DNA from 3 places in the Pseudoalteromonas sp. SG43-3 genome. Region 3 is predicted to be linked to each of the others. Evidence: predicted binding sites of a transcription regulator. Region 3 holds the regulator's gene; each other region holds the start of a gene.

What was found. The regulator MetJ, encoded in region 3, represses methionine synthesis genes. The targets are predictions, from matches to a motif close to TAGACGTCTAGACGTCTA.
Region 1: the regulator MetJ is predicted to act here: its motif matches at 1,516-1,533, upstream of metK (methionine adenosyltransferase).
Region 2: the regulator MetJ is predicted to act here: its motif matches at 1,462-1,479, upstream of H5157_RS01280 (methylenetetrahydrofolate reductase).

Annotation. Positions count from the first base shown of each region.
Region 1 is NZ_JACJFC010000020.1:69,087-72,380, reverse strand. Features, by position in the region: gene H5157_RS16770 (hypothetical protein) at 1-87, opposite strand, end outside; gene metK (methionine adenosyltransferase) at 263-1,414, opposite strand; gene tkt (transketolase) at 1,719-3,294, shown strand, end outside.
Region 2 is NZ_JACJFC010000001.1:256,112-259,405, reverse strand. Features, by position in the region: gene H5157_RS01285 (pitrilysin family protein) at 1-1,272, opposite strand, end outside; gene H5157_RS01280 (methylenetetrahydrofolate reductase) at 1,523-2,479, shown strand; gene H5157_RS01275 (sensor domain-containing diguanylate cyclase) at 2,753-3,294, opposite strand, start outside.
Region 3 is NZ_JACJFC010000003.1:71,320-74,613, forward strand. Features, by position in the region: gene rpmE (50S ribosomal protein L31) at 1-51, shown strand, start outside; gene H5157_RS03670 (malic enzyme-like NAD(P)-binding protein) at 578-1,819, shown strand; gene metJ (met regulon transcriptional regulator MetJ) at 1,883-2,203, opposite strand; gene metB (cystathionine gamma-synthase) at 2,493-3,294, shown strand, end outside.

The DNA of each region.
Region 1 (3,294 bases), on a different contig from region 3:
TAATTTTGCAGCTAAGTTTGCGCACGCTGTTTTTATGTCAACGTTATCGGCAAGTCCTGCAAATATAACGCGAAAGTTATCGGCCATTTAACTATCCCTAAAGCTTTTATAATGAAATGAGTATATACCTAAAGTACAAAAGAATTCGAGGTCGATTTTATAGTTATTTTGTAGACGCACTACAAACAATGTAACTGATAAGTTTTAGATACAAAAACGGCCCTATTAAGGGCCGTTTTTAATTTACTTCAACACTTTTAGCTTAAAGGCCAGCAGCTGCACGAAGTGCATCAGCTTTATCTGTACGTTCCCAAGGGAATTCGTCACGACCAAAGTGGCCGTAAGCCGCTGTAGGAAGGTAGATAGGGCGCTCTAAATCAAGCATTTGAATTAAGCCGTAAGGGCGCAGGTCAAAGTGTTCACGAATAAGCTCGATTAAACGGCTTTCTTCTAACTTGCTTGTACCAAACGTTTCAACGCTGATAGATGTAGGCTCTGCAACACCGATTGCGTAAGAAACTTGTAATTCACATTTATCAGCAAGGCCAGCCGCAACTACGTTTTTAGCAACGTAACGTGCAGCGTATGCAGCTGAGCGGTCAACTTTTGATGGATCTTTACCAGAGAAAGCACCACCACCGTGACGAGCCATACCACCGTATGTATCAACGATGATTTTACGACCTGTTAAACCACAATCGCCCATTGGTCCGCCAATTACAAAGCGACCCGTTGGGTTAATGAAAAATTTAGTCGCGCTTGTAATAAGCTCTGCAGGAAGTACCGGCTTGATGATAGTTTCCATCACCGCTTCTACTAAATCTTTTTGCGAAATGTCTTCGCTGTGCTGAGTAGATAGTACTACTGCATCAATACCTACTGGCTTACCATTTTCGTATGCAAAAGTAACTTGAGATTTTGCATCTGGACGTAACCAGTTAAGCTCGCCGCTTTTACGTACTTGTGCTTGGCGCTGTACTAAACGGTGTGAGTAAGTAATTGGCGCAGGCATTAGTACTTCTGTTTCGTTACATGCGTAACCAAACATAAGACCTTGGTCGCCAGCACCTTGTTCTTCTGGGCTAGTACGGTCAACACCTTGGTTAATGTCAGGAGACTGTTTACCAATAGTGTTTAAAATTGCACATGAATCTGCATCGAAACCCATGTCTGAATGCGTGTAGCCAATTTCACGTACTGTTTTACGTGTAATTTCTTCAATATCAACCCATGCGCTAGTAGTGATTTCACCACCAACCATAACCATACCTGTTTTTACGTAAGTTTCGCACGCAACACGGGCATGAGAGTCTTGCTCTAGGATAGCATCAAGTACCGCATCAGAGATTTGATCGGCGATTTTATCCGGATGACCTTCAGAAACTGATTCAGAAGTAAATAAATGTTTTGCCATTGTATTTCTGCTCACAAATATTGCGCTTCACAAACGTCGGTATTAGCGCTAAAAAATTAAGGGGCGTATTTTATCGAAAACAAAACACCTTGCATAGTGTTTTTACGCCTAGACGTCTAAATAAAATTACTAATAACTTTTTGGTCTTAAAAAATATTCATAATGCCTCACTTTTATAGGGTTTTTAATTGCACACAGCCCCCACAATAAGTAAGAATGGTCGATATAAACAAACCCAAGTTACTTGGGTGCATAAACAAACACATAAATACCCGCGCAAATACACATAAAGGTAGGAGAATTCATGCCATCTCGCAAAGAACTTGCAAATGCTATTCGCGTCTTGTCAATGGACGCAGTACAAAAGGCCAAATCTGGTCACCCTGGAGCCCCTATGGGCATGGCTGATATCGCAGAAGTATTATGGCGCGATTATCTAAAACACAACCCAACAAATCCAGAGTGGGCTGACCGTGACAGATTTATTCTTTCAAACGGCCACGGTTCAATGCTTATCTATTCTCTATTGCATCTAAGTGGTTACGACTTACCACTGGACGAAATTAAAAACTTCCGTCAAATGCATTCTAAAACACCAGGTCACCCTGAATATGGCTATGCACCAGGAATCGAAACTACTACGGGTCCATTAGGTCAAGGGATCACAAATGCCGTAGGTATGGCAATTGCTGAAAAAGCGCTAGCTGCACAGTTTAACCGCGAAGGTCACGATATTGTTGATCACTTTACCTATGCATTTATGGGCGATGGCTGCCTTATGGAAGGTATTTCTCATGAAGCTGGTTCACTTGCAGGCACATTAGGTCTGGGTAAACTTGTTGCATTTTGGGATGACAACGGCATTTCAATCGATGGTGAAGTAGAAGGTTGGTTTACAGATGACACGCCAGCTCGCTTTAAAGCATACGGTTGGCATGTAATTAGTGGTGTTGATGGCCACGACAGCGATGCTATAAGTGCTGCAATTGCAGAAGCTAAAAGTGTTACCGATAAACCATCACTAATTTGTTGTAAAACAATTATTGGTTACGGCTCACCTAATAAATCTGGTAGCCACGATTGTCACGGTGCACCACTAGGTGATGACGAAATTAAAGCGTCTCGCGAATTCTTAGGTTGGACTGGCGATGCGTTCGAAATTCCTGATGATATTTACGCACAATGGGATAGCAAAGAAAAAGGTCAGCAGCTTGAATCAAGCTGGGACGAAAAATTTGCAGCATACGCAAAAGCATACCCAGAGCTTGCAGCTGAATATAAGCGTCGTATTAATAATGAACTGCCTGGCGATTGGGCTGAAAAATCTCAAGCGTACATTGAGCAATTACAAGCAAACCCTGCAAACCCAGCGTCTCGTAAAGCATCGCAAAATGCATTAAACGCATTTGGTCCGTTATTACCAGAATTTATGGGTGGCTCAGCCGATTTAGCAGGCTCAAACTTAACAATTTGGGATGGCTCTAAAGGTTTAACACACGACGATGCAAGCGGTAACTACATTTACTACGGTGTACGTGAGTTTGGTATGTCGGCAATTATGAATGGTATTGCCCTTCATAAAGGCTTTATTCCTTACGGTGCTACGTTCTTAATGTTTGTTGAATATGCAAAAAATGCCGTACGTATGGCTGCATTAATGAAGCAACCAAGCATTTTTGTATACACGCACGATTCAATCGGTTTAGGTGAAGATGGTCCAACTCACCAACCAGTAGAGCAAATTGCAAGCATGCGTTTAACGCCTAACTTATACAACTGGCGCCCATGTGACCAAGTTGAGTCGGCAATTGCATGGCAACAAGCTATTGAGCGTAAAGACGGTCCTACATCGTTAATCTTTACTCGCCAAGGTCTTGAGC
Region 2 (3,294 bases), on a different contig from region 3:
TATAACCTCAGGATCGCGCTCAAAATGCATGTAGCTGGCAAGGGTTGATGCAATCGCTTGCGACGAATCTAAGCCATTAATAAAGCTGTATTTAAGATTCGATTTTAAATCACTTAGCTTTTGCTCATCAACAAGCTCAGTGCGTGCTTTTGCATAAGTTCGATTAATGGCATCGCGCGCAGTGGCTAAATCGCCTGCGTTTTCTACTTTAACAAATACGTGTAATAAACCCGGATCTTTAGTCTCTGGGTTATAGGTAAACATTTGGCTGGCAATTTGTTTGTCGACCACTAGCTCTTGATATAAATCTGAATTATTTGAAAAATAAAGCTGTGAGATTAAATCAAGCGCCGCTCTGTCTTTTTTAGCAGGCTCCCACGCAGCGCCTTTGTACGATACGAGTAACCAATGCCCTGGTAGCGCTTCATCTTGCTGGTGTAAATATTTTGGTGCTTGTTGAACAGGTTCTGCTTTAATGTCAGCAACATAGTTACCCTTTTTCCAGCTGCCCCAATGCTTTTTAACCATTGCCATTGTTGCTTGTGGGTCTACATCGCCCACGATGACAAGTGACACATACTCAGGCTTATAAAACTTAGCAAAAAATTCTTTACCATAGGCCATTTGATCAGGCATGGCTTCTATGTCTTTAAAAAAGCCCATAGTGGTGTGTTTATACGTGTGCTTATCAAACGCTTTTTCGCGTACAGCGCTTAATAATTTACGAATTGGGCTCGCGTTGTTTTTTAAGTACTCACCTTTTACTGTTTGCGCTTCTGTTCTAAATTGCTCTTCGGTGTAGGTTAAGTTTTGAAAAATATCAGCTTCAAGCTCAAGTACTTTATCAAGGTGCTGCTTTGAAAAGTTTAAATGGTAATTTGTGTAATCGTTTGTTGTATATGCGCGGTTATCAACACCTGAATTTTTTAATATGTCTGAGTACACATCTTCAGGGTATTTTTGTGAGCCTTTAAACATCATGTGTTCAAAAAAGTGAGCAAAGCCTGTTTTGCCCTCTTCAACTTCGTTACGCGATCCAACCGATACCGGAATTTGCAGCGACACTACATCAGGGTAATCGGTTTTAACAACCATGACACGTAAGCCGTTTTCTAGCTCTTCAATTAAGTAATCTTGTGAAAAAACACGGTCATCAGCTTTATTTACTTGTTCTTGTTGTGCTGTTGTTTGCGTGCTTTGGTTTTGTTGCATGGCGCAACCCGTTAAGGCCAGCGATACCGCTAAGCTGGTTGCTAATAATTTAAATTTCATTGTTGTCCCTTTTTAAATTGAGCAAATTTGTTGTCAGATTTAACTCTTTAATTATGCCCCAAAGCCAATAAATATAAGAGCCCCAAGGGAATTTATTGTGTAAACAACTGTGTCAATTATAAATTATGGGAACAAGCACTATGAATAAACATCATGTTAATTGAAAAACTTTCATTAAATAAATCTATCTAGACGTCTAAATGGCTGCTATATTAAATCCATCAAAACAAACTTAGCTGGAATGAGGATTATGGCTTTATCACTAAAAGAGAAGATAGTGGACACCAATCAAGGTGTTTATCTTATTGGTACTACCCCGCCTAAAATTGGCACCGATAAAGCGCAATTAAAAACCATTGCAGAAAAGCTATTAGGTCGCTTACACGAAATTGAATACGACGGCGTGATAATTTACGACATTCAAGACGAAAGCAGCCGAACTAATCAAGACCGTCCATTTGCGTTTAAACAAACCGTTGATCCGCGTGAATACAGCCATTTACTTCGTAATTTATCTGCACAAGATGTAATTACTTATAAAAGTGTGGCGCAGCGTGGCGTAGGCGAATTTAAAGATTGGCTAAGTGAAACTAAAAACGACTACGATTTACAAAATGTTGTTTTAGTAGGTAGCCCATCATCGATAGGCGATATAAAGCTAAGCCTGCCAGATGCTTATAAAGCATTGGCTGAGCAATCAGATGATTTCTTTTTAGGTGGCGTTACGATTGCTGAACGCCATTCAAGTAAACGAAATGAGCACGAACGATTAATAGAAAAAACAGCACAAGGTTGTCAGTTTTTTATATCGCAAGCTGTTTACGATGCACAAGCGACTATAGAGCTAATTACTAGCTACGCACGTACATGTAAAGCGCAGGGTATTATACCACAACGTATTATATTAACGTTTACCCCGTGCGGCGGCGAAAAAACCTTAGAATTTATGCAATGGTTGGGTATCTCAGTGCCAGAGGCAACAAAATGGCGCATGCTTGATGCAGACAATACATTAAGCGAATCGGTCCGTATTTGCCGCGAAAACCTCGACTTAATACTTAAAAGCTGTGCGCATTTAGATGTACCGCTGGGCTTAAATATTGAAAGCTTAACAAACCGTAAAGAAGAAATTGATGCATCAATTAACTTATACCGTTTATTAAAAGCTATTATGGAATTAAACCTTGCTGAAAAGCTAATAGCTTAAAGGCTAGGTAAGAGCTAATTAACCCCCTTCTTGGCAAGCCTCATGGCTTGCTTTTTTATGTCCGTACTTTGAAAAATAAATTAAGAAGTACAAGTAAAAATTTGCAGCTTAAGCTATTCATTGAAGCTATTTTTGGTTATTACTCTCAAGCCTTTTTAAGGCAAACCCCATAGAGGAGCACATAACACCAAAAATAAAACCTATCGCAGAAAAAACTAGCCAAGTTTTTGTGGCATGAGTCATGAGTCATGAGTCATGACGAACTTACTTTTATTATTGTGCTTTTTTAGCGAGTCTATACGCTTGTTTATTTTTATACATTGCGTGGTCTGCATCATTTAATAGCGCTTCAAATGGTTGCTTTTGTTTATTAGTAAAACTATAACCAATGCTGAGCGATAAATCGCAAACACCTTCTTTTAGTAAAGCATTTGTATACTCAGAGGATATTTTATCCATGATGTAGCTAATTTTGCTTTTATCGCTTAATTGCATTACTGCAACAAACTCATCACCACCTAAACGCCCTACTATGTCGGCATCTCTTAAATGGTTTTTTAGCGTATCCGCCAAAATAATTAAGGCTTTGTCACCTACTTCATGTCCAAAGGTGTCGTTTAATTTTTTAAAGTCGTTTATATCAATAAACAAGCAACATACGTCGAAGCCCAAACGCAGTGCTAAATTAAGCTTTTGCTGAGCTAGTAAGTTAAGTGCTCGGCGATTATAAATATCTGTTAATGAGTCTAACATGGCTATTTCGCGCATTTGTTCATAGCTGTAAACAAGCGCTAGGTCGTCTTCAATTAAATCGC
Region 3 (3,294 bases):
CGTGTTGATCGCTTCAACAAGCGCTTCGGTGCACTTAGCAGCAAGAAGTAATTATTGCTGTTTAGTTAAAAAAAGCACCTTAGGGTGCTTTTTTTGTGTCTAAAATTTACTACTTCTTATCTTATTTAGCTTGCTCGAGCTACATCACACCTTGCATAACTATTTCCTATTCTTATTCTGAGTATGCATAAACCTTTACAGACAAATCGATAGATATTCTCTATATTTTAAATAGTACAAATTTTAACTAGGTTGATAAAAGTAGCTAACGTGGGCTTATCTGTTTTTAAAGTAGTGTAGTAGGCTGTTATTTTAAGTTTATGATGATGTGTTAAACATACATTTTTTTAATATTTTAATAGACATAAACACACCTCAAAACTTACTTTTTTGGTGAATTTTTATTTATCAAATGTTTATATAATCCTGCAAAGTTACTGAAAAACCTCTTAAAATTAAAGGATATAGCATATAACAGGATAGACCTGATATTGCTTGGAATTTAAAAATAATAAGGGTATCGTACCCCAAGACTCCACCTCTCACTTTAACTTAAATTGCAGGATACCATCGCGTTATGTCTGACTTTCGTGAACAAGCACTACATTATCACTCACATCCCGTACCTGGTAAAATTAGCATTGAGCTAACAAAACCAGCTGAAACAGTTCAAGACTTAGCCCTAGCTTATAGCCCAGGTGTCGCTGAGCCTGTACGTGAAATTGCCGCAGATCCTGCAAATGCATATAAATATACCGGTAAAGGTAACATGGTTGCGGTTATCACTAATGGTACTGCAATTTTGGGCTTGGGTAATTTAGGTCCTTTAGCGTCTAAGCCCGTAATGGAAGGCAAGGCGTTATTGTTTAAACGTTTTGCAGGGCTTGATTCTATTGATATTGAAGTAAAGCACAAAACAACAGAAGACTTTATTAACACGGTTGCCAATATTGCTGACACATTTGGTGGTATTAACCTTGAAGATATTAAAGCACCAGAGTGTTTTGAAATTGAAAAAGCATTAATAGAGCGTTGTAGCATTCCTGTTTTTCATGACGACCAACACGGCACCGCCATTGTGACGGCTGCCGGCATGTTAAATGCGCTAGAAGTACAAGGTAAATCAATTGAAGATGCAATAATTGTATGTTTAGGTGCAGGCGCTGCTGCAGTTGCGTGTATGGAACTGTTAATTAAGTGTGGTGCACTGCGTGAACACATTTATATGCTTGACCGCAAAGGTGTTATTCATACTCGTCGCGATGATTTAAACGAATATAAACAGCTTTTTGCTAACAATACCGATAAACGCACATTGCAAGATGTAATTGCAGATGCTGATGTGTTTGTTGGTGTTTCGGGTCCTAACTTGTTAGCTGCCGAAGATTTAAAACTAATGGCAGAAAAGCCGGTCGTGTTTGCCTGTTCAAACCCAGATCCAGAGATCGATCCTGCACTTGCTCACGGCGCACGCAACGATTTAATTATGGCAACAGGGCGCTCTGATTACCCTAACCAGGTTAACAATGTTTTATGTTTCCCGTTTATTTTCCGTGGTGCACTTGATGTACGTGCAAGCGCGATTAACGATGAAATGAAAATTGCTGCAGTTGAGGCTATTCGTAGTATTGCCAAAGAGCCTGTACCTGCAGAAGTTTTAAAAGCCGCAGGCGTAGATAAACTAGAGTTTGGTGCGCAGTATATTATTCCAAAACCAATGGATCCGCGTTTACTACCGCGTATAGCTAAAGCTGTAGCACTTGCTGCGGTAGAGTCGGGTGTTGCGCAAATTGATTTGCCTGAAAATTATATGGCGTAATATATAACGCTTAAACAAAAAACCTCAGCAATGCTGAGGTTTTTTGACTAAAAAGGTAACGATTTATTCTTCGTTTAAAATAGGCACTTCTAAACCCATTTCTTGCATTATCTTTTTAACTTCTTCTGGTACTTTTTCTGCGTTGTCTTTACGTAGGTCATCGTCATTTGGTAAAGGTTGACCAGTAAATGCATGCAAAAACGCCTCACATAGCAATTCACTATTTGTTGCATGGCGAAGGTTGTTGATTTGACGACGCGTACGCTCATCCGTTAAAACTTTTAATACATTTAGCGGGATCGAAACGGTGATCTTTTTAACTTGCTCTGATTTTTTCCCGTGTTCTGCGTATGGGTGAATATACTCACCATTCCATTTAGCCATAAGATGTATCGTTGCCTCAGATTATTAATTTCTCACACGGTATAAAAAGCGTGTAAATATGCGTGAAATTCTATCGATTTAAAAAAGATAGTCAAATAATAGATACCGATCTATCTTAATAAGCCTATTTGGGATGTAAAAATAAGCTCACTTTTGTGAGCTAAAATGTGGTACTAGCAAACGCCTTTCCTAACTTTAGCCATCTAGAGCTTTAAAATCCTTTGACTTATTAAAACGGATAACTTACTCTTTTAGACGTCTAAACATCCAAATTAATCAGGTGACGAATATGAGCGAAAAAAACAAAGCGACCATTGCTGTACGTAACGGCGTTGATGCTGATAAACATCATGGTGCAGTGGTGCCGCCAATTTATTTATCAACGACTTATTCGTTTGCCGACTTTGATACTAAGCGTGAGTATGATTATGGCCGCAGTGGTAACCCTAATCGTGATATTTTAGCAGAGACGCTTGCTAAGCTTGAAGGCGGCGCTCGTGGCATAATTACGGCCACTGGTATGGCTGCCGTGCATTTAGCTACTCAGCTACTTAACAGTGACGACACGTTAGTAATTCCACATGATTGTTATGGTGGTAGCTATCGTTTATTTACATCGTTACAAAAACGCGGACTATTGAAGCTTGAAGTATTAGATTTAACAAAAGAAGAAAGCCTTCAACAAATTTTAGCAATTAAACCTAAGCTTATTTGGATAGAGACTCCAAGTAACCCAGTACTTCGTTTAACCGATATTAAAGCGGTTACCGATGTTGCTAAGCAATGCGGTGCATTGGTTGCCGCAGATAACACGTTTTTGTCTCCTGCCTTACAAAACCCTATTAAGTTTGGTGTAGATATTGTGGTGCATTCAACTACTAAATATATTAACGGGCACTCAGATGTAGTGGGCGGCGCTGTTATTGCTGCAACACAAGAGCTTGGTGATGAGCTTGCTTGGTGGGCAAATAATATTGGTATTACGGGCGCCCCTTTTGATAGTTATTTAACGCTTCGTGGTCTACGTACTTTAAATGTGCGCTTAAGGCAGCACCAAGAAAATGCGCTAGCAATAGCTAAGTACCTTGAAA